3 regions of the Niveispirillum sp. BGYR6 genome follow, and region 1 is predicted to be linked to each of the others. Evidence: predicted binding sites of a transcription regulator. Region 1 holds the regulator's gene; each other region holds the start of a gene.

The links. The regulator PhoB, encoded in region 1, activates phosphate uptake and scavenging genes when phosphate is short. The targets are predictions, from matches to a motif close to TNTCATAAAACTGTCA.
Region 2: oppB (oligopeptide ABC transporter permease OppB) is a predicted target of PhoB. The motif match lies at 8,718-8,733, and genes of this name have one in related genera.
Region 3: PCJ49_RS16775 (bifunctional 2',3'-cyclic-nucleotide 2'-phosphodiesterase/3'-nucleotidase) is a predicted target of PhoB. The motif match lies at 2,595-2,610, and genes of this name have one in related genera.

What each region holds. Positions count from the first base shown of each region.
Region 1 is NZ_JANLNL010000002.1:313,436-324,018, reverse strand. Features, by position in the region: gene PCJ49_RS05380 (cation diffusion facilitator family transporter) at 1-830, opposite strand, end outside; gene pdxH (pyridoxamine 5'-phosphate oxidase) at 847-1,437, opposite strand; gene PCJ49_RS05370 (RT0821/Lpp0805 family surface protein) at 1,626-2,099, shown strand; gene PCJ49_RS05365 (J domain-containing protein) at 2,247-3,179, shown strand; gene PCJ49_RS05360 (substrate-binding domain-containing protein) at 3,570-4,610, shown strand; gene pstC (phosphate ABC transporter permease subunit PstC) at 4,719-6,182, shown strand; gene pstA (phosphate ABC transporter permease PstA) at 6,175-7,500, shown strand; gene pstB (phosphate ABC transporter ATP-binding protein PstB) at 7,505-8,308, shown strand; gene phoU (phosphate signaling complex protein PhoU) at 8,455-9,192, shown strand; gene phoB (phosphate regulon transcriptional regulator PhoB) at 9,237-9,944, shown strand; gene PCJ49_RS05330 (DUF2177 family protein) at 10,037-10,438, shown strand; gene PCJ49_RS05325 (ATP-binding protein) at 10,453-10,583, opposite strand, start outside.
Region 2 is NZ_JANLNL010000009.1:220,148-230,730, reverse strand. Features, by position in the region: gene PCJ49_RS18495 (undecaprenyl-diphosphate phosphatase) at 206-1,021, shown strand; gene PCJ49_RS18490 (RNA methyltransferase) at 1,030-1,836, shown strand; RNA gene ssrA (transfer-messenger RNA) at 1,850-2,217, shown strand; gene PCJ49_RS18480 (dipeptide ABC transporter ATP-binding protein) at 2,473-3,492, opposite strand; gene PCJ49_RS18475 (oligopeptide/dipeptide ABC transporter ATP-binding protein) at 3,494-4,522, opposite strand; gene PCJ49_RS18470 (ABC transporter permease subunit) at 4,535-5,449, opposite strand; gene PCJ49_RS18465 (DUF2442 domain-containing protein) at 5,476-5,736, opposite strand; gene PCJ49_RS18460 (M2 family metallopeptidase) at 5,824-7,665, opposite strand; gene oppB (oligopeptide ABC transporter permease OppB) at 7,718-8,641, opposite strand; gene acnA (aconitate hydratase AcnA) at 9,204-10,583, shown strand, end outside.
Region 3 is NZ_JANLNL010000008.1:83,455-94,037, reverse strand. Features, by position in the region: gene PCJ49_RS16780 (nucleoside 2-deoxyribosyltransferase) at 1-440, opposite strand, end outside; gene PCJ49_RS16775 (bifunctional 2',3'-cyclic-nucleotide 2'-phosphodiesterase/3'-nucleotidase) at 437-2,401, opposite strand; gene PCJ49_RS16770 (TonB-dependent receptor) at 2,690-5,935, shown strand; gene PCJ49_RS16765 (amino acid aminotransferase) at 6,060-7,229, opposite strand; gene PCJ49_RS16760 (DUF3667 domain-containing protein) at 7,449-8,600, shown strand; gene PCJ49_RS16755 (addiction module antidote protein) at 8,615-8,911, shown strand; gene PCJ49_RS16750 (glucokinase) at 8,960-9,949, opposite strand; gene PCJ49_RS16745 (LacI family DNA-binding transcriptional regulator) at 10,010-10,583, opposite strand, start outside.

The DNA.
Region 1 (10,583 bases):
TTCAATTCGCGCTCGATCTCATCGGTAATATCGTGCGCCTGGGCCAGGGTCAGATCGGGGTCCAGTTCCAGATGGAACTCAATATGCTGACCGAGACCGGTGGAGCGGGTGCGCAGATCATGCAGGCCGCGGGCCTGATGATGGGCCAGCACCAGTTCCTTCACCTTCCGGCGGTCCTCGTCTGGCAATTCCCGGTCCATCAGCACATCCAGGGCGGTGGTGACGATGCGGCTCGCCCCCCAGACCAGGAAGCCGGCAATGCCCAGGGCAAACAGCGGGTCCCAATAGGGCCAGCCGGTCCAAGCCGTCAGACCCAACGCAACGATGACGGCGGCGTTCATGAACAGATCGCCGCTGTAATGCAGGCTGTCGGCATTGATGGCCATGGAGCCGGTGCGCCGGATGACGAAGCGCTGAAAGCCCAGCAGCAGCGCCGTCATGGCAATGGCGAACAGCATCACCCCGATGCCCAGCCAGGTTTCCCCCACCGGGCGCGGATCGACGAGCCTTCCCACCCCCTCATAGCCCAGAAACACGCCAGACCCGGCGACGAAGGCGGCTTGGGCCAGGGCGGCCAGCGGCTCCGCCTTGCCATGGCCGAAACGATGGGCATGGTCGGGCGGGCGCAGGGCGCGCGCCACCCCCAGCAGGGTGACGACGGAGGCCAGCAGATCGACCGAACTGTCGATCAAGGATGACAGGATGGAGACGGCATCCGTCGCCATATAGGTGGTGAGTTTGGCCAGGATCAGCGTCATTGCCACGGCGACGCTGGCATAGGTGGCGCGGCGGCGCCACCTGTCCAGTGCGGCGGTATCGGTCTCGACCATCTCACCCCTGCCGGGTTTACGGATAGAAGCGTTGCTTCGCCCATTCCCCGTTGGTGCGGGTGAAGACGATGCGATCATGCAGGCGGAATTCGCGATCCTGCCAGAACTCAATATAGTCCGGCACGACGCGGTAACCCGACCAATGCGGCGGACGCGGGACGGGCTGGCCCTCATAGCGGGCTTCCACCTCGCGGATCGCCGCTTCCAGGGTCTCCCGCTTGTCCAGCGGGCGGGATTGCTGGCTGGCCCAGGCGCCAATCTGACTGCCACGCGGGCGGGAAGCGAAATATTCATCCGCTTCCTGCGGGGTCACAAGCTCCACCAGCCCTTCGATCCGCACCTGCCGGCGCAGCGACTTCCAATGGAAGGTCAAGGCGGCGACCGCATTCGCGGCCAGCTGGTCACCCTTTCGGCTCTGCATATTGGTGAAAAAGGCGAAACCGCGCTGGTCGAACCCCTTCAGCAACAAAATGCGCAGCGACGGGCGGCCATTTTCGCCCACCGTTGCAACCGACATGGCATTGGCGTCGTTTACCTCGGTGGCTTCCGCCTCGGCAAACCAGGTCTGGAATTGGACAAAGGGATCGGTGGCGTCTGCAAGGGACATCGTGGTGATCTTTGTCATAGTTGCGCCTGAATTTCGGTGGAGGATAAGCCCTGTTGAACGAATGTCCATGCCTCCCCCCGCATGGCTGTGTTCGCCACTTTCCGCGTGGAGCCGCCTGTCGGCCGGCCCCCGCCGCGTGTAAGCAGGCGGACCCTTCCCCAGGGGGGGCATATAAGATGAGGTCAAAAATGCTGAAGAAGGTCGTGATCGCCACCGCCATGGTGGCCATGCTGGCGGGGTGTCAGAACAGCAATGCTGGTCAGAAGCAGACTGGCGGCGCCGTGCTGGGCGGTCTGATCGGCGGTCTGGCTGGCAGCCAGATCGGTGGCGGCTCGGGCAAGCTGTGGGCGACCGGTGCCGGTGCCGTGCTGGGTGCCTTGCTGGGGTCGGAAATTGGTGCGTCGCTGGACAAGGCGGATCGTGCGGCGCTGGAGCGCAACACCTATCAGTCCTTCAATGCGCCGCTGAACCAGCCCATCGTCTGGGATAATCCCAACAATTCCAACCGCGTCATCGTGACCCCGACGGCGGAAGGCCGCCAGCAGGGCACCGGCGCCTATTGCCGCGAATATCAGCAGACGATCATCGTCGGCGGTCGCAGTGAGCAGGCTTTCGGCCGCGCCTGCCAGCAGCCGGACGGCAGCTGGAAGATCGTCAGCTGATTGCCAGACGGGAGGGGCCGGCCGGTTTCCCGCCGGCCCTGTCACCGCATATACGCATGGACCGGTGTACTGCGCGTGGTTTACTTGACCAAAGCGGAGCGCGCGGTAGGATGCATGGTTTGAAACGTCCTATTGCTTGTGGTGACCATGCGCGATCCTTACACAGTCCTTGGTGTGACTCGGACGGCTTCCGCCGATGACATCAAGCAGGCTTTCCGGCGCTTGGCCAAGCAATACCATCCGGATGTCAATCCCGGTCGGCCGGACATCGAACTGAAGTTCAAAGAGGTCAATGGCGCCTATAGCCTGCTGTCCGATCCAGATAAGCGGGCGCGCTTCGACCGGGGTGAGATTGATGCCAGCGGGGCCGAACGGCCGGACCGCAGCTTCCGCCGCGCCTATGCCGGTGCCGGGGCAGGGCGCGACTCCGGCAGCCGGGCCGGGGCCGATCCGTTTGGCGATGATGATCCGTTTGCCGATTTCTTCAGCGGGGCCCGCAAGCGTTATTCCACCGGGGGCGGCTCCGGCGTGAAAGCCAAGGGGGCCGATGTCAGCTATTCGGTTACCGTTCCCTTCACCGAAGCGTGTCTGGGCACCAAGCGGCGCCTGACCCTGTCCACCGGCAAGACCATTGATATCAATGTGCCGGCGGGAACCAAGGATCAGACGAAATTGCGCCTGAAAGGGCAGGGTTTGCCAGGGCTCGGCGGTGCCGGGGCCGGGGATGCGATTGTTGAAATCCATGTCGATGGCCATCCGTTCTTCACCCGCAAGGATGATGATATCCATCTGGACGTGCCGGTGACGCTGCAGGAGGCCGTGCTCGGCGCTGCCATTAAAGTGCCGACTCTGGATGGCCAGGTTGCCGTGAAGGTGCCACAGGGGGCCAACAGTGGCACGGTGCTGCGCCTGAAAGGTAAGGGCATTGCCAATGCCGAGCGCAAGGTGACCGGCGATTTCTATGTGAAGCTGGTGGTGATGCTGCCGGAAAAACCGGATGCGGAGCTGGCGGGCTTCATCGAGAAATGGGCCAAGACCCACGATTATGATGTGCGGCGCAAACTGAACCAGCCGGTTTGATCGGCTGCCTGACACTGTCATAATCCAGTCATCTGATACGCGTTGGGCGGGGGGCAATGCAATTGTCGCATGGCCCCCGCGGACTTTTCCCGGCAGAGGCATGTCCGACTTCCTGACGTTCAGGCCACCTTCAATCCTGAAGGTGGCTTTTCTTTTTAAAATCAAAATATTATCAATATCTCTTTGCCCCGATCCCCTTTCCGGAATGGCCCGGTTGATCGGCAGGCGGGGCGGCCCTGCGGTCACCGGTGGGGCGCGTCATTAAACCGTAACATTGTTGTAGTATTTGCTTCGCGCAGCGCCGCTATGGTCCCGGCACCCAGCAGGGACATTGACCTGGATGGATGTCTCCATTCCAGGGTGCTGCCCAATAAACCGGAGGCCATTGCTGTGACCACCAAGAAGCTCATTCTCGCCGCCGTTCTCGGCGCTGTTTCCGCTGTCGGCCTGGCCGGCGCGGCCGCTGCCCGTGATCAGATCCGCATCGTCGGTTCCTCCACCGTGTTCCCGTTCACCTCGACCGTTGTTGAGCGTTTCGGCCAGACCACGAAGTTCGGCGCCCCGATCCTGGAATCCACCGGCACCGGCGGCGGTATGAAGCTGTTCTGCTCCGGCGTTGGCGCGGATTTCCCGGATGCCACCGGCGCTTCCCGCCCGATGAAGGCTTCCGAGTTCGACACCTGCCAGAAGAATGGCGTTGAGCAGATCACCGAGCTGGTTATCGGCTATGACGGTATCGGCTTCGTCCACTCCAAGAAGGGCGCGGACATCAAGCTGACCAAGGCCCAGCTGTTCCAGGCTGTTGCCAAGGAAGTGGAAGTTAACGGCCAGATCGTGTCGAACCCCTACAAGAAGTGGTCCGATATCGACAAGTCCCTGCCGGCTGACGACATCGAAATCCTGGGCCCGCCGCCGACCTCCGGTACCCGCGACGCCTGGGTTGAGCTGGTGATGGAACTGGGCTGCAAGGAATTCCCGGCCATCAAGGCGCTGGACGCCACCCGTCACGCCGCCGTCTGCAAGACCGTCCGTGAGGATGGTGCTTATGTCGAAGCTGGCGAGAACGACAACGTGATCGTGCAGCGTCTGGAAGCCAACCCGAAGGCCTATGGCATTTTCGGTTACAGCTATCTGGAGCAGAATCAGGACAAGCTGAAGGGCGTGGCCGTCAATGGCATCCTGCCGACCTATCAGACCATCTCCTCTCAGGAATACCCGATCTCCCGTCCGCTGTTCGTTTACTTCAAGAACCAGCACATGGGCGTGATCCCGGGCCTGAAGGAATTCATCGCCGAATACGCCTCTGAGCGCGCCATGGGCTCCGAAGGCTATCTGGTCGATAAGGGCCTGATCCCGCTGCCGGACGCCAAGCGCAAGGCTTCCGAGCAGGCCACGCTGAAGCTGACCCCGATGGCCAAGCCGGCCTCGTAAGGCAAGGCTGTCATCCGGTATTGGGTTCCCGCGGCAGCTTCCGGTTGCCGCGGGTTTCCCTTACCTAGGTGACGATGATCTCCCTTCGACTGCGGACGGGTACCTTTCATGTCAGCCACGTTCACCGTCGGCCTGCTGCTGCTGCTTTCCCTTATCGGTTACGTGATGGGGCGCAGCCGGGCCGTCACCGTCGCCGGCGGCAGCATCGCCACCCTTCATTCCGTTCCCAATTACTACGGCAGCTATGTGGCGTTGTGGGCTGGTTTGCCGGCCCTGGTGCTCGTGCTGATCTGGATGGCCCTGCGCGGGCCGGTCATGGACTGGCTGGTGCTGGATGGGCTTAGCGCGCAGCAGATCGAAAGCTGGGCGCGGGTCATGCTGCCGCCGAACGATCTGCAGAATCTGCTGTCCAACATTGCCGATGAGACGGCGGCCCTGACGGAAACCCACCGCCAGCTGCTGCTGATCAACATCAAGAATCTCGCGGCAGGTCAGGCGCTCTATGTGAACCCCGCCGTGGTGGACGCGATCCAGCCGGCTGCCGATCACCTGCGCAATCTGCGCGGTCTGTCGGATTGGACATTATTCGGTGGTGTTGCCGCCCTTTCGGGTGGCGCGCTGGCCTTTTGCTGGTCGCGGATCAATCCGGATTTTCGTGCCCGCAATAATGTGGAACGGGTTGTCACCTGGCTGCTGATCCTGTCGTCCACCATTGCCATTTTCACCACCATCGGCATCGTGCTGTCGCTGCTGTTCGAGAGCATTCGGTTCTTCACCAAGGTGCCGGTGACCGAATTCCTGTTCGGCCTGCATTGGAGCCCGCAGACGGCCATCCGCGCCGATCAGGTTGGCTCTTCCGGTTCCTTCGGTGCCATTCCGCTTTTCACCGGTACGATGCTGGTTGCCGTTATCGCCATGGTGGTGGCGGCCCCGGTCGGTCTGATGTCGGCCATTTACCTGTCCGAATATGCGCCCAAGCGGGTGCGGTCGCTGGTGAAGCCGGTGCTGGAGATCCTGGCCGGCGTGCCCACCGTCGTTTATGGCTTCTTCGCCATTCTGACGGTGGCGCCTTTCATCCGTGATATCGGCACGGCGATGGGTCTGAATGTGTCATCGCAGAGCGCGCTGGCGGCGGGTGTGGTGATGGGCGTGATGATCGTGCCCTTCGTCTCCTCCCTGGCCGATGACGTGATCAATGCGGTGCCGCAGGCGCTGCGCGACGGTTCGCTGGGTCTGGGTGCCACCAAGTCGGAAACCATCAAGCAGGTGGTCTTGCCGGCGGCGCTGCCCGGTATCGTCGGCGCCCTGTTGCTGGCGGCCAGCCGCGCCATCGGCGAAACCATGATCGTGGTAATGGCCGCCGGTCTGCAGGCGAACCTGACGCTGAACCCGCTGGACAGCGTGACCACGGTGACGGTGCAGATCAAGTCCATCCTGGTCGGCGACCAGGAGTTTGACAGCGCCAAGACCCTGTCGGTGTTCGCCCTGGGGCTGGTGCTGTTCGCCGTGACCTTGGTTCTGAATGTCGTCGCCCTTCGGATCGTCCAGAAATACCGGGAAAAATATGACTGAGATCGCAGAGCCGATGCAGGCAGCCGCTCCCGTGTCCGCCTCCTTCCACACTGGCGACGCCGCCATGAAGCGCCTCCGCTCGCGTTATGCAGCGGAGCGGCGCTTCAAGATCTACGGTATCCTGGCGATCTCCTTCGCCTGTATCATGCTGGTCATCCTGCTGTTTACCCTGCTGAAGGGCGGCGTCAGCGCCTTCTGGCAGACGGAGATGCGGCTGGAAGTCACGCTGGATGCCGCCATCATTGACCCCCAGGGCACGGGCAAGCCGGCCGATTGGGATCGTGGTGCCCTCCAGACGCTGGCGACCAACGCCATCTACAAGGAATTCCCCGAGGTTGAGGGGCGTCTGGAAAAGCGCGACCTGCGCGGCTTGGTCAGCCCGGTGGCCGGTGTCTTCATCAGCAAGATCCTGGACAAGGATCCGTCCCTGGTGGGGCAGACGGTGCAGCTCTGGCTTCCCACGTCCGACGGGGTGAACCAGATCCTCAAGGGCGGTATCGATCGGACCCTGCCGGAAGCGCAGCGGACCATCAATGATCGCCAGTTGGCGTGGGTCGACAAGATGCAAGCCAATGGCCATCTGAAGACCGCCTTCAACAGTACCTTCTTCACCTCGTCGGACAGTAACTATCCCGAACTGGCGGGCCTGTTCGGCGCGGCGGTCGGCACCCTGCTGACCATGATGATAACCCTGCTGGTCTCCCTGCCCGTGGGCGTTGCAGCAGCGGTTTATCTGGAAGAGTTCGCGCCGAAGAACAAGCTGACCGACCTGATTGAGGTGAATATCAACAATCTGGCGGCCGTGCCTTCCATCGTGTTCGGTCTGTTGGGTCTGGCGGTGTTCCTCAATTTCTTCGGGATGCCGCGTTCGGCCCCGCTGGTCGGTGGTCTGGTGCTGGGTCTGCTGGTGCTGCCCACCATCATTATCGCCAGCCGTGCGGCACTGAAGGCGGTTCCGCCCTCGATCCGTGAGGCGGCACTGGGCATGGGGGCGTCACGTTTGCAGGCGATCACCCATCATGTGCTGCCGCTCGCCATGCCCGGCATCATGACCGGTACCATCATCGGTATGGCCCATGCCGTGGGTGAAACGGCACCGCTGCTGATGATTGGCATGAATGCCTTCGTCACCCAGGCGCCGACCTCGGTGCTGGACAGCTCCTCGGTGTTGCCGGTGCAGATTTTCATCTGGGCGGACAAGCCGGAGCGCGGCTTCGTTGAACTGACCTCGGCCGCGATCCTGGTGTTGCTGGCCTTCCTGATCACGATGAACGGTGCGGCCATCTGGCTGCGCAAGAAGTTCGAACGGCGGTGGTAAGAAAATGGATACGACGACCCTGACCAAGAATACGGAAGCCGTCTCCACCCAGCCGGTGAAGGTCTCCGCCCGCGACGTGAAGGTGTTTTACGGCGCCAAGCGCGCCCTGCACGGCGTCAATGTCGATGTCTATAAGAACGAGGTTCTGGCCCTGATCGGCCCCTCGGGCTGCGGCAAGTCTACCTTCCTGCGCACGCTGAACCGGATGAACGACACGATCGACATCTGCCGCGTGGAAGGCAAGATCCTGCTGGATGGCCAGGATATCTATGACCCCAAGCTGGATGTGGTGCAGCTGCGCGCCCGTGTCGGCATGGTGTTCCAGAAGCCGAACCCCTTCCCGAAATCGATCTATGACAACATCATCTACGGTCCCAAGCTGCATGGCTTGGCTACCCGCAAGGATGAGTTTGATGAGATCGTCGAACGTTCGCTGAAGCGCGCGGGCCTGTGGAACGAGGTGAAGGACCGCCTGCAGGAGCCGGGAACGGGCCTGTCCGGTGGTCAGCAGCAGCGCCTGTGCATCGCCCGCGCCGTGGCCGTCAGCCCGGAAGTCATCCTGATGGACGAGCCCTGCTCGGCCCTGGACCCGATTGCCACCGCGCATATCGAGGAACTGATCGACGAGCTGCGCGAAAGCTTCACGATTGCCATCGTGACGCACAACATGCAGCAGGCCGCCCGCGTTTCCCAGCGTACCGCCTTCTTCCATCTGGGCGATCTGGTGGAAGTGGGCAATACGGAAGAAATCTTCACCAACCCGCGTGATGAACGCACCCAGGGTTACATTACCGGCCGTTACGGCTGACCCTGGCTGATATCGGCCCCGGTGATGCCGGGGCCGATGCACCCGATTTTCCGGGTCGGCGCCGCCGACCCCTGGTCCTGCCCGCCAGCCCGCCATTGCGGCCTGAAAAAGGGGCAGATGCCTGCACACCAGCAGAGGGGCCGATCATGGTCACCGAACATACCGTCAAATCCTTCGAGCAGGAGCTTCAGCGCCTCTCCAACCAGATCGCCCAGATGGGCGGCGTGGTTGAAGCGCAGGTGGAGGCGGCCGTGCAGGCTGTCGGCCGCCGCGATGTCGAAGGGGCCACCAAAGTCATGCAGGGCGACGCCCGCCTGGATGAATTCGAACGCCAGATTGAGCATGATGCCATCCGGATGCTGGCGCTGCGCGCGCCCGTGGGTGTGGACCTGCGTGAAGTGCTGGTGGCGCTGAAAATCTCTGCCGATCTGGAACGCACGGGCGATTACGCCGCCAATATCGCCAAGCGCTCCATCGCGCTGGCCCAGTTGCCGGTGATGCGGCCGGCCACCGCCATCCCGCGCATGGGTCGGCTGGTGCAGGAAATGCTGAAGGAAGTGCTGGACGCCTATATCGACCGCGATGTCGAAAAGGCGATCGCCGCCTGGCACCGGGATGCTGAGCTGGACGATCTCTATACTAGCCTGTTCCGCGAAGTTCTGACCTATATGATGGAAGACCCGCGCAACATCACGCCCTGTACCCACCTGCTGTTCATTGCCAAGAACCTGGAACGTGCCGGTGATCACGCGACCAACATCGCGGAAAACATCCATTATCTGGTGAAGGGCCAGCCGCTGAACGCCGAACGGCCGAAGGGCGACCGCTCCAGCTTCACCGTGCTGGATGCCGACGGTATCGTCAGTTCCGCTGAACAGCCCTAATTGCTTTTGCTTGTGCGTCCCTTCGACGTTTGACTGGAATCGCTATGAACTCCGCCTTGAAGCCGTTGATTTTGGTTGTGGAGGACGAGGTCGATCTCGTCACCCTGCTGAGCTACAACCTGGAGCGCGAGGGTTTCCGCGTCATAACCGCCAATGACGGGGAGGAAGCCCTGTTGCTGGCCGATGAGAGGACGCCGCATCTGGTGCTGTTGGACTGGATGCTGCCGTTGATGAGCGGGCTGGAGGTTTGCCGCCAGCTCCGCCGCAACCCCAAGACCCGCGACATCCCCGTCATCATGCTGACGGCGCGGGGGGAGGAGGCCGACAAGGTGCGCGGCCTGAACAGCGGTGCGGATGATTACCTGTCCAAGCCCTTCAGCCCGACCGAGCTGGTCGCCCGTATCCGCGCCGTGCTGCGCCGGGCGGCCCCGGCCCTGGCGGAAGAGATGCTGCGCTTCTCCGACATTTCCATGGATCTGGCCGCCCACCGGGTGCGGCGCAGCGGTCGTGATATCCATCTGGGGCCGAAGGAATTCGCCCTGCTGCGCCATTTCATGCAGCATCCCGGCCGCGTCTTCTCCCGCGAGCAGTTGTTGGATATCGTCTGGGGCCATGATGTCTATGTTGAGCTGCGGACGGTGGATGTGCATATCCGCCGGCTGCGCAAGGCGCTGAACGAGACGGACGATCAGGATGTGATCCGCACCGTGCGTTCCGCCGGCTATGCGCTGGATACCAAGACGACGATGTGATTCCAGGCGCTGCCTGGATTAAAAAATAGGAACCCCATCGGATCGCCCTATGTTGCCATTGGCACAAGGGCTCTTTCCGATGGGGTTTTTTCATGAAACCTGTTCTGGCTGCCTATGGCGGTGGTTTGCTGCTGTTCCTGGCGTTGGATTATCTCTGGCTGGGCCATCTGGCCCGCGATTTTTATGCCCGCCAGTTAGGTGATCTGTTGCGCGACCCGCCACAATTGGGCATCGCCGCCTTGTTCTATCTGGCCTATGTCGCTGGCATCGTCTTTTTCGCCGTGCTGCCGGCGCTTCGCGCGGGTGGCGTTTGGCAGGCAGCTCTTTATGGGGCGCTGCTGGGTCTGCTGGCCTATGGCACCTATGACATCACCAACCTTGCCACCATCCGGGGATGGCCCTGGACTGTGTCCCTGGTGGATATGGCCTGGGGGACCGCTGTTTCCGCCACGACAGCGGCGGCAGGTTATCTCGCGGCGCGCTGGCTGGGGTAGGGGAGGGAAGGGGTTTATCCCGCCTTCTTCACATCATCTTCAGTCGCAACCTTCACCGCCGGCAGCAGCACGGTGAAGGTGCTGCCCTTGCCAACCTCGCTGTCGATGATCAGCCGACCGCGATGGCGGTTGACGATATGTTTGA
Region 2 (10,583 bases), on a different contig from region 1:
TTTCGGCGCAACCTCAGTTAAGAACCATTCTCAATCGTCAAAATAGGTCCGTTTCGGACCTTTCCATGTCAGAACCATTGCAAAAGCGCGATTCCGGGTGACACGCCCAACCGGGCGCCCATGTCGCAGTCGCCAGGGCGGGGAGCGGCTGCTATACAGGCGCCGCCGATCCCCCTCCGATTGTCCCAAGGGAACCGCCATTTTGATCGCTGAAACCACCCCCTTTTTCGATGCCATCCTGCTGGGTCTGCTGGAAGGGTTGACGGAATTCATCCCCGTCTCCTCCACCGGCCATCTGATCATGCTCAGCGAGGTGCTGGGCTTCAAAGGTCAGGCCGAAGACCTGTTCAAGGTGGTGATCCAGTTGGGCGCCATCCTGGCCATCCTGCTGGTTTATTTCAGCAAGCTGTGGGGCGTGCTGACCGGCCTGTTCCGGGGCGACAAGGCGGCGGTGGGCTTCACCGCCGCCATCCTGCTGGCCTTCCTGCCCGCCGCCGGCATCGGCGTGGTGGCGCATGATTATATCAAGAGTGTGCTGTTCAACCCGACCGTGGTGTCCATCGCCCTGATCGTTGGCGGCATCATCATTCTGGTGGCGGAAAAGCTGGTGAAAAGCCCGCGTTATTTCGCGGTCGAAAATTTCCCGGCCCGGCTGTCGCTGTCCATCGGCTTCATCCAGTGTCTGGCCATGATCCCCGGCGTTTCCCGCTCCGGTGCCACCATCATCGGATCGCTGCTGATGGGGGTGGAGCGCAAGGCGGCAGCCGAGTTCAGCTTCTTCGTCGCCATCCCCACCATGCTGGGCGCGGCCGTCTATGATCTCTACAAGAACCGCGATGTGCTGGCTGTCGACTCGGTCAGCCTGATCGCCGTGGGCTTCGGTGTGGCCTTCCTGTCCGCCCTGGTGGTGGTGCGCTGGCTGGTGGATTTCGTCAGCCGGCACGGCTTCACGCCCTTTGCCTGGTACCGCATCGCCATCGGCACCATCATGCTGTCCTATCTCACCTTCTTCGCCGCCTGATTGCTTTCATGATTGACCAGCCAAAGCCGCGCCCCACCCTGCGCCTGAAACCACCGGCCCCGCCGCCGTCCAAGCCGGCGCGGCGCAAGCCTTTCCGTGTGGCCGGCTGGCCAGCAGTGGCGGCCCTGTTCGCGCGCGATCCGGACCGGGTGGAGCGGCTTTATTTCGATGAGCGGTTCCGTGCCGAGACCGGCCCCTTCTGCGCGCGGCTGGCCGAACAGCGCAGGCCTTACCGGATGGTGCCGGCGGCGGAACTGGAGAAGATTGCCGGGTCGGCCATGCATGGCGGCATCGTGGCCGAAGCGCAGCCGCGCCCCGTGCTGGCCTATGATCCGGCGATGGCCGGCCAGTGGCGGGCGGAAGGCCGCCGTCTGTTGATTCTGGATGGGGTTTCCAACCCGCATAATCTGGGTGCCATCATCCGCACCGCCGCCTTTTTCGGTATCGACCGGGTGCTGATCTCCGACCATAAGGGCCAGGCCCTGCCGTCAGAGGCAGCCTATCGCGTGGCCGAAGGCGGGTTCGAATATGTGGAGCTCTATCAGGCCCACGGCTTTGCGGCGGCCCTGGGGGCCTTGCGCCCGCATTACCGCACCGTGGGCACGGCGCTGGGCGATTTCCCCGGCCTGGATGCCCTGGCCCCCAGCGCCGACGGGCGGCCCACCGCCTTTGTGATGGGGAATGAAGAACATGGAATGCCGCCGGAAAGCCAGGCCGCCTGCGAAGCGCTGGTGACGATTCGGGGCAGTGGCTGGGTGCAGTCGCTGAACGTATCCGCCACCACGGCCATCCTGGCCTTCCTGCTGGCCCGCTAAGCGGCTCCACATACCCCTTCCATTCGCGGAAGGGAGCGCCTATATAGGGCGTGTCGGGTTCGCCCGACTATGGGGATAAACGCGGTGTGGAATAGACGTTGCGGACCCGGGGGCGGTACCCGGCGCCTCCACCATTCCCCCATCGGTCTGGCCGGTATCGCGGCAGCCAATGGGTTCATGGGGGCGAACTAGGATCGACGCGCGTAATAAAGGCATAGTCTTCTCCCGGCATGATACCGCCGTTATCGGGTCAAACCTTATAGATGCCAACGATAACTCGGCGTCTGACCTTCGCATGGCTGCCTAATTCCCCCTAAAGGGCGTTAGTCAGTTAGCTTAGTTCGCAGCCCGGGGGGAGCTGGGCAACAGAATCCCCCCACCTTATTTTCAGACATTGTCGGGTTTTGGCGCGCGACCTTGGGCGACAGGGTGGCGTGTTTTGTCGCTTGTGCTTTATCGGCCAAGGTCAGCTTTGCCGCTTTTGTGCCTCCCCCGCGAAAGCGGGGGTCCAGGGGCCACAAGGACCAGCATTTCGGTTCCATCGGCCCCTGGACCCCCGCTTACGCGGGGGAGGCATGAGAGGTGAAACCGGATACCTTGCAAAAATGTTCAGAGAGAGGGCGACGCCGCGCCCCTTCAGTGATGCCCCACCGTCGGCACGGCGGCGGCGTCGGGGATGCCCCAATGGTGGCAGGCCACGCGGTGGCCCGGCATCTTTTCTTCCAGCACCGGCACTTGCCCGGCGCAAATGTCGCTGGCCTTGGGACAGCGGGTGCGGAAGACACAGCCCGAGGGCGGCTTCATCGGGCTGGGCAGGTCGCCGCCCAGCACAATGCGCTGCTTGTTCTTCTCAATATCCGGGTCCGGCACCGGCACCGCGGAAATCAGCGCCTGGGTATAGGGGTGCAACGGCGCCTCATAGATGGCGTCGCGCTCGGCGATCTCCATCACCTTGCCCAGATACAGCACCATCACCCGATGGCTGACATGGCGCACCACCGACAGATCGTGGCTGATGAACAGCAGCGACAGGCCGAATTCCTTTTGCAGATCCATCAGCAGATTGACGATCTGCGCCTGGATCGACACGTCCAACGCCGATACCGGCTCGTCACAAATCACCAGCTTCGGGTTCAGGATCATGGCGCGGGCAATGCCGATGCGCTGACACTGGCCGCCGGAAAATTCGTGCGGATAGCGGTTAATCATCTGCGGCAGCAGGCCGACCTTGGCCATCAGGGCGCGGACCTTGGCCTTGCGCTCCTCTGCCTTCATCTTGGGGAAGAAGACGGTCAGCGGTTCGCCGATAATGTCGCCCACGGTCATACGCGGGTTCAGGCTGGCCAGCGGGTCCTGGAAGACGATCTGCATGTCGGCGCGCTTCTGGCGGATCACCTCCGCGCCGACGCCGGTCAGTTCCGACCCCATGAACACGACCTTGCCATCGGTCGGCTTGATCAGTTGCAGCACGGCACGGCCCAGCGTGGATTTGCCACAGCCGCTCTCGCCCACGATGCCCAGCGTCTCCCCCTCATTCAGGGTGAAGGAGACGCCATCCACCGCCTTCAGCGGGGTATATTGGCCGATCAGGATGCCCCCGGTGCGGATGGGGAAATGCACCTTCAGCCCTTCGACGCGGAGAAGTTCTTTCGACATATCAGGCGCTCCGGGCTTCAGCGGCAACCTTCAGCGAAGGGGCCTTGGGGTCGCTGACGGGGTTGGCGAGGCTCAGCAGATGGCAGGCCTTGGCATGGCCCGGCGTCACATCGCGCAGCAGCGGCAATTCATCCACGCAGCGTTCATGCACATAGTCACAGCGTTCCTGGAACGGGCAGGCCTTGGGCAGACGTTGCAGGTTGGGCGGCTGGCCGGGAATGGCATAGAGCTTTTCCCGCCGCCCCTCCGTCAGGCGCGGCATGGAGGCCAGCAGGCCCGCCGTGTAAGGATGGGCGGGTTGATAGAAAATTTCCTGCACGCTGCCGGTTTCCATGAACCGGCCGCCATACATCACCTGCACCTTGTCGCACAGGCCGGCCACGGTGCCCAGATCATGGGTGATCAGCACGATGGCGGCCTTGGTGACGCGCTTCAGATCGGCCATCAGGTCCAGAATCTGGGCCTGCACCGTCACGTCAAGCGCCGTTGTCGGCTCATCCGCGATCAGCAGTTCCGGTTCGCACAGCAGCGCCATGGCGATCATGATGCGCTGGCGCATCCCGCCGGACAGTTCATGCGGGTACTGCGCCAGCCGGCGCGCCGCCTCCGGGATGCGGACCAAGTTCAGCATCTCCAGCGCCCGCTTCACGGCGGCCGCCTCGCCCATGCCCTTGTGCTGCACCAACACTTCGGTCATCTGCTTGCCGATGCGCAGATGCGGGGTCAGGCCGGTCATGCTGTCCTGGAAGATCATGGCGATCTTGTCGCCGCGGATCTTGTTGAGATCCTTCACCGGCATCCCGACCAGCTCAGTCCCGCGATATTTGGCGGAACCCAGCGTGCGGCCATTCTTGGCCAGCAGCCCCATGACGGACATGAAAAGCTGGCTTTTGCCCGAGCCGCTTTCACCGACAATGCCGACGCACTCCCCCTCATTCACATCGAAGGAGACGCCATTGACGGCGGAGACCTCGCCATCAGGCGTGGCAAAGCGAACCTTCAGGTCGCGGACTTCCAATACTGCGGTCATATCCGGCGCCCCTTAGCGGTCCTTCGGGTCCAGCGCATCGCGCAGACCGTCACCGATGAAATTGAAGCAGAACAGCGTCACCGCCAGGAAGACGGCCGGGAAGATCAGCATATGCGGGGCATTTTCCATCTGTGCCGCCCCTTCGGAGATCAGCACACCCCAACTGGTCATCGGCTCCTGCACGCCCAGGCCCAGGAAAGACAGGAAGCTTTCCACCAGGATCACCACCGGCACCATCAGGGTGACAAACACGATCACCGGCCCGATGACATTGGGGATGATGTGGCGGCGGATGATATTGGGGGTGGAAACGCCCGATGCCCGTGCCGCCTCGATGAACTCCTTGCGCTTCACCGACATGGTCTGGCCGCGCACGATACGCGCCATGGTCAGCCATTCCACGCAGCCAATGGCAATGAACACCAGCACGATGTGACGCCCGAACACCACCACCAGGATGATGATGAAGAACATCAGCGGCATGGAATAAAGCACGTCGACGATGCGCATCATGACCGTATCGATACGCCCACCGAAATAGCCGGCGATGGAGCCATAGGCCACCCCGATCACCAGCGCCACCATGGTGGTGACGATGCCCACCATCAGGGAGACGCGGGCACCATAGAGCGTGCGGATGAACAGGTCGCGTCCATTGGCATCGGTACCGAACCAATGGCTGTTTTCCAGCATCGGTCCGACCCCGATATAATCCCAATAGACCTCGTCATAGGCGTGCGGGCTCAGCACGTCGGCGAAGATCGCCATCAGCGCGATGATGCCCAGCACGATCATGCTGGCCACCGCCATCTTGTTGGCGAACAGGCGGCGCCTTGCATCCTGCCAAAGCGAGCGGCCCTGCACCTCCTCGGCGGCTTTCTCGATCAGCGCCGCCCGTTTGGTACCGCCGGTGATGTCTTGAACCATCGTCGTCTGCTCTTTCCCTACGCGCTCTATTCCGCGGCCTGGACCTGCGAACGCTGCCAAAGCTGCGTGCAGGGGATTTCCATCAGATCGGACCAATGCAGGTCATACCCATATTCCCCGATCGTCACCTGATCGAACCGCGCCGGGTTTTCCCGGATCGGGGCAAAAATCTCGTACCGGTCGATGATGTCGGCGATATCGACCACCGATATCTGGCCGACATCCCACTCCAGCCGAAGCTTGAAACCCGGCAGGGTGGTAACGGATTTGATCCGTGGTGTACGCATCCCATCACCTCCTTGTCGGGTTCAGGGCCTGGAACATGGCCAGGATAACATCCTGGTTGGTTTTGGCCCACGCTCCTTCTCAAACCCTTACTGCCAGCCGCAGCTCTTGCCTTCGTTCTGCTTGTCCAGCCATTCCTTCAGCGGGGCGAAATAGGCCAGCATGGCGCCGGCATCCATCTGCTCGCTGCCGGTAAAGGCCTTCAGCGCTTCCGGCCAGGGCTTGGAAGCGCCCATTTCCATCATCGCATTGAAGCGCTTGCCCACTTCCGCGTTGCCGGCGATGGAGCAGCGATGCAGCGGCCCCGTATAGCCCGCCTGCTGACAGGCCGCCTGATGGAACTGGAACTGCAGGATGCGGGCCAGGAAATAGCGCACATAGGGCACGCTGGTGGCGACATGGTTCTTGGCGCCGGGGTCGAAATCGGCTTCGGTCCGTTCCACCGGGGCGGCCACACCTTGATACTTGGTGCGCAGATCCCACCAAGCCTTGTTGTAATCCTCCGGCTTGATCTTGCCGTTGAACACATCCCAACGCCATTTGTCGATCAACAGGCCAAAGGGCAGGAAGGCCACCTTGTCGAGTGCCTGTTGCAGCAGCAGGCCGGTATCCCCCTCGGTGGAGGGTTCCTTGTCCAGCAGGCCCAGCTTCACCAGATAGCCCGGCGTCACCGACAGCGCGATGAAATCGCCGATGGCTTCGTGGAAGCCGTCATTGGCGCCATTGCGGAACAGGGTCGACTGGGCCTTGTAGGCGCGCTGATAGATATTGTGGCCCATCTCATGATGGATGGTCTGGAAATCGTCACCATTGACCCGCATGCACATCTTGATGCGGATATCATCCTTGTCGTCGATATCCCAGGCGCTGGCATGGCAGACGACTTCCCGGTCCTTCGGACGCGTCAGCATCGACCGTTCCCAGAAGGTCTGCGGCATCGGCTCAAAGCCCAGGCCAGTGAAGAAGCCCTCGGCGGACTTCGTCATCTTGATCGGGTCGTAATTGGCCTTGGTCAGCAGGGCCGTGACATCGACATTGCGGGCCGTCTGCTTGGGTGCCACCAAATCATAGACATTGCCCCATTCCTGCGCCCACATATTGCCCAGCAGATGGGCCGGAATCGGCTTGTCCTGCGGCACCACGTCGGTGCCGTATTTCTCACCCAGCTTGGTGCGGGTATAGCAGTGCAGGCTGGTATAAAGCGGCTTCACCTGCTCCCACAGCCGGTCGGCCTCCGCCTCAAACTGGTCGGCGGTCATGTCATAGCCGGAACGCCACAGCGTGCCGGCGTCCGCCACTCCCAATTCCTTGGCGCCGATATTGGCGATCTCCGCCTCGCGCTGATAGATCGGGCGCATCGGCTGGGCCACCTTGTGCCAGCCGGTCCAGAGCCGCTTCAGCTCCTTTTCATCGCGCGAGGTGCGGAAGATATCGTCGATCTCGTCCAGCGTCAGGCAGTCGCTGCCATCCTCACGGCAGACCTTGCCGGTGGCGTAAAGCTCACCCAGCTTGGCGTCCAGCTCCGACAATTCCTTGTTCAAGGCCGGGTCGGCAGGGGACGGTAGCGCCGTTTCATTGCGCAGCAGGGCCAGCTTGCGCGCCACATCCGGGGCGAGATCCAACCCGACAAACTGCTTGCTCTCCGCCGTCAGGCGGGCGACCAGCGCGCTATATTCCGCCCCCGTGGCCGATGACAGGGCCAGCGTGTCCGGGGTGATATAGGTGTTCATCACCCAGGACTGGCGGTTCAGCTTCTCCCGCGCCGCACCCAGTTCGGCCTCGGCCCGCTCCACAAACGCTGCCGCATCCGCTGCCGTCGCCTTGGCCGGGGCTGCCGGCGCCTCGGCCTTCTTGTCGCCCGGCTGGCAGGCCGTCAGCAGGAACAGGGTGCCGATGGCAGCACCGGTACGGAGCAGGTGGGAAAGCCGCATGGGGATATCCTTCGGGCGGAACGTACTATTAAGTAAGGATAAAAGCGCCGGATCAGTCGTAGCGGACACGCGGGTCCATCAGGCCATAAACCAGATCAACCAGTAGATTCATCAGCACGATCAGGCTGCCATAGGTAATGACGGTGCCCATCACCAGCGTATAGTCGCGGTTGATCGCCCCCTGCACGAAATAGCGGCCAATGCCGGGCAGGCCAAAAATCTGCTCGATCACCACCGATCCCGTCACCAGACCGGCAATGGCCGGCCCCAGATAGGAGACGACGGGCAGCATGGCCGCGCGCAGCGTGTGGCGGGTGATGATCAGATGTTCGGGCAGCCCCTTGGCATGGGCCGTGCGCACGAAGTTGGAACGCAACACCTCAATCATGCCGCCACGGGTCAGGCGGCTGACAATGGCGATCTGCGGCAGGGCCAGCGCGATCACCGGCAGCACCAGATTGCGGAAGGAGCCATCGCCCAGCCCCGCCACCGGCAGCCAGCCTAGATAGATGCCGAAAATCAGCGTCAGCAGCGGCGCCATGACGAAATTGGGAATGGTGATGCCCACCATGGCAATGCCCATGATGGAATAGTCGGTCTTGGTGTTCTGGCGCATGGCGGCCAGAATACCCAGCGTACAGCCGATCAGCACCGCCAGCGTCACCGCCGACAGGCCCAGCCGGGCCGATACCGGCAGACCGGTCAGGATCAGCTCGGAGACGGTGAAATCCTTATAGGTGAAGGACGGGCCGAAATCGCCCTGCAGCGCCTTGCCCAGATATATGGTGAATTGCTGCCAGACCGGCTTGTCCAGATTATAGGCGGCCTTCAGGTTCGCCTCGATCTCCGGCGGCAGCACACGCTCGCTGTCGAACGGGCCGCCGGGGGCGGAATGCATCAGAAAGAAGGACAGGGCGACGATCACCAGCAATGTGGGGATCGCTTCCAGCAGGCGCCGGACAGCGTAAGACAACATCGATAGAAACCCTCCATCGCGCCTTCGACCAGCATGGTAGCTGCCATGCATCGGATGCATTTCGCGCGGACGGGAGTGACGTTTCTGTGAAAACAGTCCCCCTGTCAACCGCGTCCCGGCAAAAGAGACATAATTTCAAAAAACCCACCCAAAGCACACCACTTCCCCCATGAAATGGGCGCTTTAGGACATTTTCAGAGGAAGACACACGATCGCACGTAAAGGGGCGATAGAATGCGCAGAACAGCCAATTCCAACCAGGGGGCCGCTGGAGTCTTTGCCTGGCCCCCCTGCCCGCCCCGCCCATGTCCGGTAACAGGCCCCGTCAATACCCCTCTCCCGACCCACCTAGTTAAGATCGTTTCGCAACAAGCCCCTACCTTGATCGAATATGAGTGAAAAGGGGGTCTGATCCCCCCTAGAGGGGTTTGCCCCGCACCGCGAAAAGCGCTAAACCACGCTCCGAAAAGCCACCCTGGCAGGCCTTGGCCCCGGACGCTGGAGCCGGGGCAAGAAGTCATGTCGCCTGCCGCTTTCGACCCCGATGGAGGAGTCACCCCCGATGTCCACGATCACCGGCCAGGACAGCCTGAAAGTCCGCCGCACCCTGACTGCCGGCGGCAAGTCTGTTGATTATTTCAGCATTCCCGAAGCCGAGAAGGCCGGCCTGGGCGACGTGTCGCGCCTGCCCTTCTCCATGAAGGTGCTGCTGGAGAACCTGCTGCGCTTCGAAGACGGGCGCACGGTGAGCGTGGACGACGTCAAGGCCGTCGCCCAGTGGCTGGTCGATAAGCGGTCCGACCGCGAGATCGCCTATCGCCCGGCCCGCGTGCTGATGCAGGATTTCACCGGCGTGCCCGCCGTCTGCGATCTGGCCGCGATGCGCGAAGCCATGGTGGCGCTGGGTGGCGACCCGACCAAGATCAACCCGCTGACCCCCGTCGATCTGGTTATCGACCACTCGGTCATGGTTGACGCCTTCGGCACGCCCAAGGCGTTTGATGAGAATGTGGACCTGGAATTCCAGCGCAATGGTGAGCGTTACGAGTTCCTGCGTTGGGGCCAGAAGGCCTTCAATAATTTCCGCGTTGTGCCGCCGGGCACCGGCATCTGCCATCAGGTGAACCTGGAATATCTGGCCCAGACCGTCTGGACCGATACGGACCAGACCGGCGCCACCGTCGCTTACCCCGACACGCTGGTCGGCACCGACAGCCACACCACCATGGTCAACGGCATGGCCGTGCTGGGCTGGGGTGTGGGCGGTATCGAGGCTGAGGCCGCCATGCTGGGCCAGCCCATCTCCATGCTGATCCCGGAAGTTGTTGGCTTCAAGCTGACCGGCAAGCTGCGTGAGGGCGCCACGGCCACCGATCTGGTGCTGACCGTCACCCAGATGCTGCGCAAGAAGAAGGTGGTGGGCAAGTTCGTCGAGTTCTATGGCCCCGGCCTGGACGCGCTGACCCTGGCCGACCGTGCGACGATTGCCAACATGGCCCCGGAATATGGCGCCACCTGCGGCATTTTCCCGATCGACGCCGAGACCATCCGCTTCCTGCACTTCACCGGCCGCGACGCCGACCGCGTGGCGCTGGTCGAGGCCTATGCCAAGGCCCAGGGCATGTGGCGCGATGCCTCCACGCCCGATCCGGTCTTCACCGACACGCTGGAACTGGACCTGGGTTCGGTGGAGCCGTCGCTGGCCGGCCCGAAGCGTCCGCAGGACCGCGTGCTGCTGTCCAACGTGACCAAGGAATTCGGTGACTTCCTGGCCACCGACGTTGCCGGCCGCCCGATCAGCCAGCCGACCGATGTGGCCGGTGCTGATTACAAGCTGGATCATGGCCATGTCGTGATCGCCGCCATCACGTCCTGCACCAACACCTCCAACCCGTCGGTGCTGTTCGCCGCCGGTCTGGTGGCGAAGAAGGCCGTGGAACTG
Region 3 (10,583 bases), on a different contig from region 1:
AGGTTCACCGGCAGGCCGAATTCCTCCACCTCCATCTGGTCGGCATCGCGCCAGACGCGGCCATCATGCGCCAGATATTGCCGTGCCTGGGTGCGTTGCAGCAGCGGGCGGATATCGCCCGCCCAGGGGAAGACCGGCTTTCCCAAAGCCGTAGCATAGCCCATTTCATAGGCCGTCCCATCATCCACCGAGGGCCCGCGGAAGGGGCTGCAATTGGCGATCACGCCATCGGCCCCCCGGATCAGGTCCAGATTGGCCTGCCGGATGCGGGCGGCGAAGGCGGTGCCGGGCTCACCGGCGGCGGGTGCCAGGGCGGCATCGATGGGGAAGACCCCTTCCAGCCCCAGCTCGGCGCAGATCGCCTTCATGGCCGCCGCAGCGGCCATGGGGTCGGGCAGGAAGACGTCTGGCCCCGCCAGATAGAGGCGCGGCCGGCTCATTTCGCCCCACCCTTGGCTGACAGGTCAAACTTGAACCGGGCGAAGCCATCTTCCGCCGGCCCGATATAGGAAAGCCGCGGCTGTTCGGCCAGCAGGCCTTGCGCCTGCGGGTTGGTATCATAGGTGATGGTGACATTGGCCGGCAGCGGCACATAACTGAACGTATTGTCGGTGGTGGGGTCGATCACGCCCTTGGTCCGCACATAGTCAACAATGGCCTGCTGCACCGTATCCGGCGACTGATAGACCATGCTGCTGCCATCCAGGTGCGGGAAGGTGCCGCCGCCATTGGCGCGATAGGTATTGGTGGCCACGATGAACAGCTGGTCATCCGTCACCGGCTTGCCCTGATAGGCCAGATTGACGATGCGGTGGGCATCCGGGTTGATCAGCTTGCCATCCCGGTCGAACCGTTCCGGTTGGGTCAGGTCGATGGCATAGGTCACGCCGTCCAGAATGTCGAAATTATAGGCCGGCACCCGCGTGTTCACCAGCGGCTGCGGGTCGCTGGATTTCGGGTTGATGATGGACAGGGCACGCGAGGAGGCTTCCAGCCAGTCCCGCACCTGGGCGCCCGTCAGCTTCACCGCCGCCAGCTGGTTGGGATAGACATAGAGGTCAGCGACGTTGCGGATGGCAACTTCGCCAGCCGGGATGTCGGTATAGAAATGCACGCCGGGCCGCCCGCCGGACTTGAAGGGCGCGACCGCCGACAGGATCGGCAGCTTGGCATAATCGGTGCTGGCCAGTTCCCGCGCGATATAGGCGCGTTGGGCCTTGGCCACCAGATCCACCCCGGCGCTGTCGCCCAGATAGGAGAAATAGGAATGGATACGGGCCGTGGTGCGGCCCACCGGGCTGCGCACATAGGCCAGCGTACCGTCATGCGCCGGGGTCAGCAGGGTGGCCACCTCGGCATCCGGTTCGCTGCTGATGGTCTTGCCATCCTGGCGCTGCTGGATGGGGCGGGCGCTGCCGCTGCCATCCACCACCTTCCATTCCTTGCCCTGCTTTTCCAGGGTCAGCTTGATTACGCCCAGATGGCTGCCATAGCTGCCAGCCATCACCAGCGGCTTGCCATTCACGGTGCCGCGCTTCAGGTCCGCCCCCGGCAAGCCGTCATAATCCTTGGACGGGAAGACGCGGTGGCTGTGGCCGGTGATGACGGCATCCACGCCCGGCAGCTCGGTCAGATAGTTGGAGGCGTTTTCTTCCCCGCCCTGGCGCGGGGTGAAGGACATGCCGGCATGGGACATGACGATCACCACGTCGGCCCCCTTGGCCTTCATCTCCGGCACATAGATTTTCGCCATGTCCACGATGTCGCGGGTGGTGACGCGGCCTTCCAGCTTGTCCTTGTCCCAGATCATGATCTGCGGCGTCAGCAGGCCCAGCAGGCCGACCTTGATGGTCTGGCTCTTGCCTTCCGCATCCACCAGCTTGCGTTCCTGGATGACATAGGCGGGGTACAGCGTCTTGTCGTTGGACGGGTCGCTGTCACCATCCACCTTGAACACATTGCCGGCCAGCACCGGGAATTTGGCACCCGCATAGGTGGCGCCCAGCAGGTCCAGCCCGTAATTGAATTCGTGGTTGCCCAGTACAGCGGCGTCATAGCCCAGCAGGTTCATGACCGCCATGGCCGGATGAACCTTGTCCTTGGTCACGCCGCGCTGGCGCGCCACCCAGTCGCCCATCGGCGTGCCCTGGATCAGATCGCCATTATCCAGCAGCAGCGTATTGGGGTTCTCCGCCCGCGCCGCCCGGATCAGCTGAGTCGTCCGCACCAGACCCACCGCGGGGTCCGGCTTATCCGCATAATAATCGTAATCTTTCAGATACATATGCAGATCGGTGGTGGCCAGAACCTGCAGCTCCACCTTGCCATTGGCCCAGGCGGTGCCACCAAGGCTGAGGAAGGTGATGCTGGTGAGAGCAGCAATACGGAATGTCCGAATCACGGGATTGCTCCATGCTGGGCGCTTGCTGCGCCTCGGGTTGGGTGCGCTGCAACAGGAAGGACAATATCGAACACACAGATGCAAGCCAAATTGGCGATTATTGCCCGCTGTGCGCTGCGGTACTGTGGCGCGAATGATACGCTGACCGAGATATAGCCCGCGCGACCGCCGCACGGCCAGTTTCCAGCTGCGTTGTCATCGAACTGTAATATATGCGTTACTTAATCGTCATCTGCATCTGGTCTTGTCCGCGCCATCCATACGGCTCGGTAATTGGGGGCATTGTAAATGAGCAATCCAAACAAAAAGGCGGCTTCCGTGCTGCGTCGCCACCTGGGATCTTTGAAGCTTGGCGCCGGCGTGGCCGCCATTGCCGTTGCTTCTGCCTGGGTTGTGCCGGCTTTCGCACAGCAGACCACCTCGTCGATGACGGGCAGCATCACCACGTCGTCCGGTGCGCCGGCCGCTGGCGCCCAGGTTGAAATCGTCCATACCCCGTCGGGCACCCGTTCTGTTACGACCGTCAATAGTGAAGGCCGCTTCCAGGCCTCCGGTCTGCGCGTCGGTGGCCCCTACACCGTGACCGTCAGCAGCAGCGATGCCAAGCCGCAGGTGGTTGAAGGCGTGTTTGTCTCGCTGGGTGAGCCCTATGCTCTGGATCTGGTTCTGGGCGAGAGCATCAATGAGATCGTGGTTTCCGGGCAGCGCGCCGCGCCCACCACGGTTGGCATCGGCACCCGCTTCAATCAGCGTCAGATCGAAAATGCCCCGACGATCAACCGCGATCTGAAGGACATCGTCCGCAACGATCCCAAGGTCTTTGTTGACGTCACCAATTCCAATGCCATCCAGATCGCCGGCTCCAACAACCGCTTCAACAGCCTGACGGTTGACGGCGTGAAGCAGAACGACGATTTCGGCCTGAATGGTGGTGGCTATCCGACCCAGCGCGCGCCGCTTTCCGTTGAAGCCATTGGCGGCCTGTCGGTTCTGACCGCCCCTTACGACGTTGAATATTCCGGCTTCCAGGGCGGTACCATCAACATCGTCACCAAGTCGGGCGAAAACACGCCGCACGGCTCCTTCTATTACTATTATGGTGATGAGAACCTGTCCGGTACCCGCAGTGGCGGCCGCCGTAACCTGATCAGCCCCTACAAGGAACGCACCTGGGGTGGCTCGCTGGGCGGCGCGCTGATCCAGGACAAGGTGTTCTTCTACGTCAATTACGAGAAGTATCGTAACCAGGCCCCGGTGATTTTCGGCACGTCCGACAGCGGCCTCGGCAACCCGGTTTCCGGCATCACCACCGCGCAGGTGGAGCAGATCCGCAAGATCGCCAAGGATGTCTACGGCTACGATACGCTGGGTCTGGCGGACGGCACCCTGCCGGAAGCGGATGAAAAGATCCTCACCAAGCTGGACTGGAATATCAACGACGACCATCGTGCCTCTTTTGCCTATCAGCGCAATGAGGGCAACAACATCATCGACGCGACCTCCAGCACCAGCGCCACGCCGCGCACGCTGTCGCTGCAGTCGAATTTCTACAACCGCACCCAGATCATGGACAGCTACTCGCTCCAGCTGTTCTCCGACTGGACGTCCGATTTCTCCACCGAAGTCAAGGTGGCCCGCAAGGAAGTGGAATCGCTGCGTGACCCGCTGAATGGCCTGGGCTTCGGCGAATTCCGTGTCAATACCACGCCGGGCACCAGCGGTACCCAGGCCGTGTTTGGTCCGGACCTGTCCTCGCACAGCAACTATCTGACCACCACGACCGATAGCGCCAAGCTGAAGGGTACCTATCTGCTGGGCGATCACAAGATCGTCGGCGGCTACGAATACGACAAGTACGATTACTTCAACCTGTTCCTGCAGCGCTCTCTGGGCCAGTGGGAATTTGCTTCTATCGCTGATTTCCAGGCCCGCAAGGCCAACCGCTTCCGTTACGCCAATGCGGTGTCGGGCAACGCCAATGATGCGGCGGCGAACTGGAAGTACACGCAGCATTCCTTCTACCTGCAGGATACGTGGGACATCTCCCCGGACTTCCAGCTGCAGGGCGGTCTGCGCTACGAACTGTTCAAGAGCGACGACAAGCCCGTTGCCAACGCCAATTTCGCTTCCCGTTACGGCTTCTCCAACACCGAGACGCTGGACGGCAAGGATCTGTGGCTGCCGCGCCTGGGCTTCACCTATGAGGCGACGGACAGCACCAAGTTCCGTGGTGGTGCTGGCCTGTTCTCCGGTGTCGGCCCGGCCGTCTGGCTGTCCAACAATTACAGCAATGACGGCGTAACCCAGCGCAGCCTGGACACCAATGGCGATGCGGTCACCGGGGCTATTCCGGGCCTGCTGAACGGCGTGACCGGTCAGGTGCCGACGGCTGCCGTGGCTCGCCTGTCGGCGCTGGGCGAAGGTTTCGTCAACGCGCTTGACCCGAACTTCAAGATGCCGTCCTCCTGGAAGTTCAGCATGGCGGTCGACCAGAAGCTGGATATTCCGGTTCTGGGCGATAACTGGCTGATCACGGCTGAGGCGATCTATACCCGCGTCAATGATGCGACCTTCTACAAGGATCTGCGTCTGGTCCAGACCGGTACCGCGCCGGATGGCCGCCCGATCTATGGCCAGAAGGCGCAGACCACGGTCAATTCCGCCGGTGCCACGGTTGCCCGTCCGGCCGGTTCCGATCTGGTGTTGACCAATACCGACAAGGGTAAGGGGCTGGTGCTGTCGCTGTTCGCTTCCAATAATTGGGAGACGGATTACGGCAACATCGATTTCGGTGTCGGCTATGCCTATCAGGATGTGGATGATGCCAGCCAGGGCACCAGCTCTGTTGCCGGCTCCAACTACGAGCAGTTCGTGACCACCGATCCGAACTCTGATCTGCTGGGCGTTTCCTCGTACGAGCAGAAGCACCGCTTCACGTCCAACGCGACCTACAGCATCGAATATTTCGATGGTTACAAGTCGTCGATCAGCCTGTTCGGTCAGGCCTTCTCCGGCAAGCCCTACACCTACAGCTTCTCCTGCTCCTCCACGGCCAATCCGTTCGGCGATCCGGCCTGCCGTGGCAACCGCGCGCGTCAGGCCCTGTATGTGCCGACCGGTGCCACCGATCCGCTGGTGAACTGGAACGCTGCCGGCTCCATCAAGCCGGCCGATATGGATGCCTATATCAGCCGCAACGGGCTGGACAAGTATCGTGGCGGGATCGTGCCGCGCGGTGCCTTTGAAAGCTCGTGGACCTATCAGGTCGATGCCAAGCTGGCCCAGGAAATCCCGACGCCGATCGAAGGCCACAAGGCCGAGTTCACGCTGGACATCATCAACCTGACCAACCTGATCAACAAGAATTGGGGCCGTCAGCAGAGCGTGCCGTTCTTCCAGTCCATCGCCGGCCCGCAGGCCACGATCCAGAATGGCCAGTATGTCTTCACCTCCACTGGCCGCGATGTGACAGAACAGGTCAACAACCGCGCTTCCGTCTGGAAGATCCAGGTTGGTGTTCGTTACCAGTTCTGATCCCAACCGGTTCAGAACAAAGCGAAAGGGGCGGTCCGGCAACGGGCCGCCCCTTTTTCTGTTGAAGGGCTTTGGCGGATCGGCCGGTGGTGGGCTTCGTCCCACCATCGGCCGACAGCAATCCTCACACGCAGGCGGCCACGGCTTGCGCAAAGCGGCTGGCGGTTTCCACCGTCAGCCCGGCAATGTTGATGCGGCCCGAACCGGCCATATAGACGGCATGTTCGGTGCGCAGCCGGGCCACCACCGGCGGCGACAGGGGCAGCAGGCTGAACATGCCATGCTGTTCATTGACATGGGCCAGCGCCCCGCCATGGCTGGCCAGCGCCCGGCGCACGGCGCGCAGCCGGTCGCGCATCTGGTCCAGCTCCACCTTCCAGTCGGCGGTCAGGGCCGGATCGTCCAGCAGCAGGGCGATGGCGGCGGCGCCATGGTCGGGCGGCATGGACCAGTTGGCGCGGGCCAGCAGCAGCATGTTGGAATTCACCCGCTCCGCATCGGCCCCATCGGCCACCTGGGCGAACAGGGCGCCGACCCGTTCCCGGTAGACGCCGAAATTCTTGTCGCAGGAATAGGCGACCAGCGCCTCCGGGCAGCGCTGCAGCACCAGCCGCACGCCCGCCGCATCCTCCTCCATCCCCTGGCCCAGCCCCTGATAGGCCAGATCCAGCAGGGGGAACAGGCCGCGCGCCTGCATCAGCTCGGCCACCGCCGCCCATTGCTCCAGGTTCAGGTCGGCGCCGGTGGGGTTGTGGCAGCAACCATGCAGCAGCACCACATCCCCGGCCACCGCCTTGTCCAGGGCCGCCATCATTTCATCAAAGCACAGGCGCTGGCTGGCCACGTCGAAATGGCGGAACGTCTCCACCTTCAACCCAGCGGCCGCCATGACCGGCGGATGGTTGGGCCAGGTCGGCGTGCCGACAAAGACGCGGGCACCGGGGCGGGATGCGGCGATCAGTTCCGCCGCCAGCCGCAACGCGCCGGTGCCGCCCGGCGTCTGCACACCGGTCAGCCGGGCGGCATCCACCGCCGTGCCAAAGGCAAGCTTGGCCATGTGGCGGGTGAAGGCGACATTGCCTTCCGGCCCCAGATAGGACTTGCTGTCCTGGCTTTCCAGCAGGCGGCGTTCCGCCGCCTTGACCGAGCGCATCACGGGGGTGTGGCCATCATCGTCACGATAGACGCCAACCCCCAGATCCAGCTTCTGCGGGCGCGGATCGTCGCGGTAAAGCCCGATCAGGGCCAGAAGCGCGTCAGCGGGCTGCGGGCGCAGCGGGGCGAAGAAGGACATGGTTCGCAAAGCCATCCGTTTGGGGAGCAGGGAACGGAATCATAGCCCCATCGGGCGGCAATTTCCCTGCGATATCGCCGGGAAACAGCCCTGTCCCCATCGCAAACCATCGCCCTTCCTGGGGAAAATTGCGCAAGCGCCGCGCTTCTCCCAAGGAAGCGCTTGAAAGCCGGGCGGCCGCACTGGCACCTTCCCTTGTTGGGGTTATCGGGGGGTAACATGAGTGGGGATTTTGAATCGGTGGGGGCCATGGCCACCGCCGGCCTGGCGGCGTCGGTGCTGGAGCCTGATCAGGCCCATGGCAAAGGGCATGGCCATGGCGCCTGCGCCAATTGCGGCACCGCCCTGGTCGGCAGCTTCTGCCATGCCTGCGGGCAGGTGGGGCATGTCCACCGTTCCATGCTGCATATTGTGGAGGAATTCTTCCACGGCATCCTGCATTTCGACGGCAAGGTCTGGCATACGCTGCCCGCCCTGATCCTGTGGCCGGGCCGGCTGACGCGTGATTACATCCAGGGCCACCGGGTCCGCTATGTCTCCCCGCTGGCCCTGTTCCTGTTCACCGTCTTCATGATGTTCATGGTGTTTTCCCTGGCTGGCGTTGCCAAGCTGCCGGAAGGCGGGGTGGCGGCGGATAACAGGGGTGTCGCCACCGCCTTGGCCAGCCTGGAAGAGGACTTGGCCGATGCCAGGGCCAAGCTGGACGCTGCCACCGTGAAACTGGCCGAGGTGGAAGGGGCCGGCGGCGATGTGGCATCGGCAAAACAAGCCCAGGCCAAGGCGCAAGCGGATGTGGCCGACGCGCAGACGGCCCTGGATGCGGTAAAACAAACGGTATCGGCGACGGCTGGCCCCGCCGCGCCGGACGGCAAGGAACTGGACCGCAACACGCAGCTGGGGCAGGTCTTGAGCAAGAATGCCAATCTGAATATCGGCAACCCGGCGCTGGAAGCCAAGATCAAGCACAAGCTGGAGAATCCGGACCTGCTGCTCTACAAGCTGCAGAATACGGCCTATAAATTTTCCTGGATGCTGATCCCGATCTCGCTGCCTTTCCTTTGGCTGCTGTTCTTCTGGCGTCGTGATGTGGTCATGTATGACCATGCCATATTCGCGCTTTATTCCCTGTCCTTCATGTCTTTGCTGTTCATTGCGCTGTCACTATTGTTGAAAAGCGACAGCGGCTGGGCTTCCAGCCTGACGAATATTCTGCTGCTGGCCCCGCCCGTGCATATGTTCTTCCACCTGAAGGGCACCTATGCCCTGGGTGTGGGCGGCGCGCTGTGGCGAACCGTTGCCCTGTTGCTCATCACCTCCATCACCAGCACGCTGTTTTTGCTGTTCATCCTGTCGATGGGGGTGTTGGGGTGAAGGGCATAAGAGGAATGACTGACCAATTTACCCAGACCGCCCTTTTCGATCCGGCGGAGCATCTTCAAACTGCCGAGGACATAGCCGCCTTTCTGAATGCGGCGGCGGAAGAGGATGATCCGGCTTTCATGGTGCGGGCGCTGGGGGTTGCTGCCCGTGCCCACGGCATGATGCAATTGTCCCGCGATACAGGTGTTTCCCGCGAGGGCCTTTACAAGGCATTGGGGGAGGAGGGCAATCCCACCCTGTCCACCTTGATGGCGGTGGCCAAGGCACTGAACCTGCACTTGTCCTTTACCCCCCGTTCCTGAAACCCCCCGCGGCAGGCCGGTGACACGGGCCCGCCGCTGGGGAAAGCCTCACCCCCCATGCGCCGCGCGCCGCACCTTGGCGGCCAGGCCCAGGAAGGCCGGGTAGGGGTGGGTGACGACATAGGTGGGCACCGGCCCCAGGAAGGCGCGCATCCGGCCCTTTTCCACAAAGCGCTTGCGGAAGCGGCTGTGGCTGAACCAGCCCAGGAAACGGGGGATGATGCCGCCGGCAATATAGACCCCGCCGCGCGCCCCCACCGACAGGGTGAGATTGCCGGCGATGGAGCCCAGCATGGCGCAGAACATGTCCAGCGCCTCCACACAAACCTGATCGCGGCCGGCCACGGCGCGGTCAGAAATCTCCGCCGCCGTCAGCTTCTTCGGCTCAACCCCTTCCAGGAAGGCCAGTGTCTCATACAGGTTCACCAGACCGGGACCGCAGACGACGCGTTCGGCGGAGACATGCTCATATTGTTTGCGCAACTGCGCCAGCACCGCACTTTCGCGGTCGGTGATGGGGGGCATGGTGACATGGCCGCCCTCGGTCGCCAGGGCCGTCCAATGGCCATTGTCGCCCGGTACCAGGGCGGAAACGCCCAGCCCGCTGCCGGGCCCCAGCACGGCGATGGGGTGGCCGGCCACGGGCGCGCCGTCGCCCACCTGCACCTTGTCCTCTTCCCCCAGTTCGGGGATGGCCAGGGCCACGGCGGTGAAATCATTGATCACATCCAGATGCGTCAGCCCCAGATCGTGCTGCACGCCCTTGATGGAAAATTCCCAGGCCAGATTGGTCATGCGGATCAGGTCGCCCAGGATGGGGGAGGCGACGGCGAAGGCGGCCACCTTGGGCGCCACCGGCAGTTTCTGTTCCAGCAGATAGAAACGGGCCGCATCGGTCAGCGTCGGGTAATCGGCGCAGCGCAGCACCTGTTCGGCGTAAGGCGCGCCATTCTCGCCCACCAGGGCGAAACGGGCATTGGTGCCGCCGATATCGGCGATCAGGAAGGGGGCCTGGTTGGTCGCGGTGCCGTCGGTCATATCTGGCTTCCTGGCAGGGCTGGGGCTGGATGGGAAAAATGTTTATGAGAGGGAACAAACTCAACTGGGCGCGCGGGCGGTGGATGCCCGGATGACCAGCTTATGGTCAAGGTGACGGTGGGGCAGGGGATTGTCCCACACGCCGGCATCCTTGCGGCGGATCAGTTCCACCAGCATGTCGGCGGCCGCTTCCGCCATGGCCGTGACCGGCTGATGAATGGTGGTCAGTTGCGGCCAGACTTGGGCGGCGATGGGCATATCGTCGAAACCGACGATGGAAAGCTGTTCCGGCACGGCAATGGAAAGCTGGCGGGCGGCGGCAATGGCACCGGCCGCCATCTCATCATTGCTGGCCAGAATGGCGGTGGGGCGGTCGGGCCGGTTCAACATGCGCATGGCGCATTCCATACCGGTTTCAAAGGAGAATTCGCCCTGTTCCACCAGATCGGGCACCGGGGCCAGCCCCCGGTCGGCCAGCGCCTCGCAGAAACCGGCATAGCGCAGGCGGGTGGCGGCGTGGGCCTGCTTACCCTTGATGAAGCCGATGCGGCGATGGCCCAGGGCCAGCAGATGATCGGCCAGATCGCGCGTCGCCTGCCATTCATCAATGCGCACGATGGGGGAGGTGTCGATA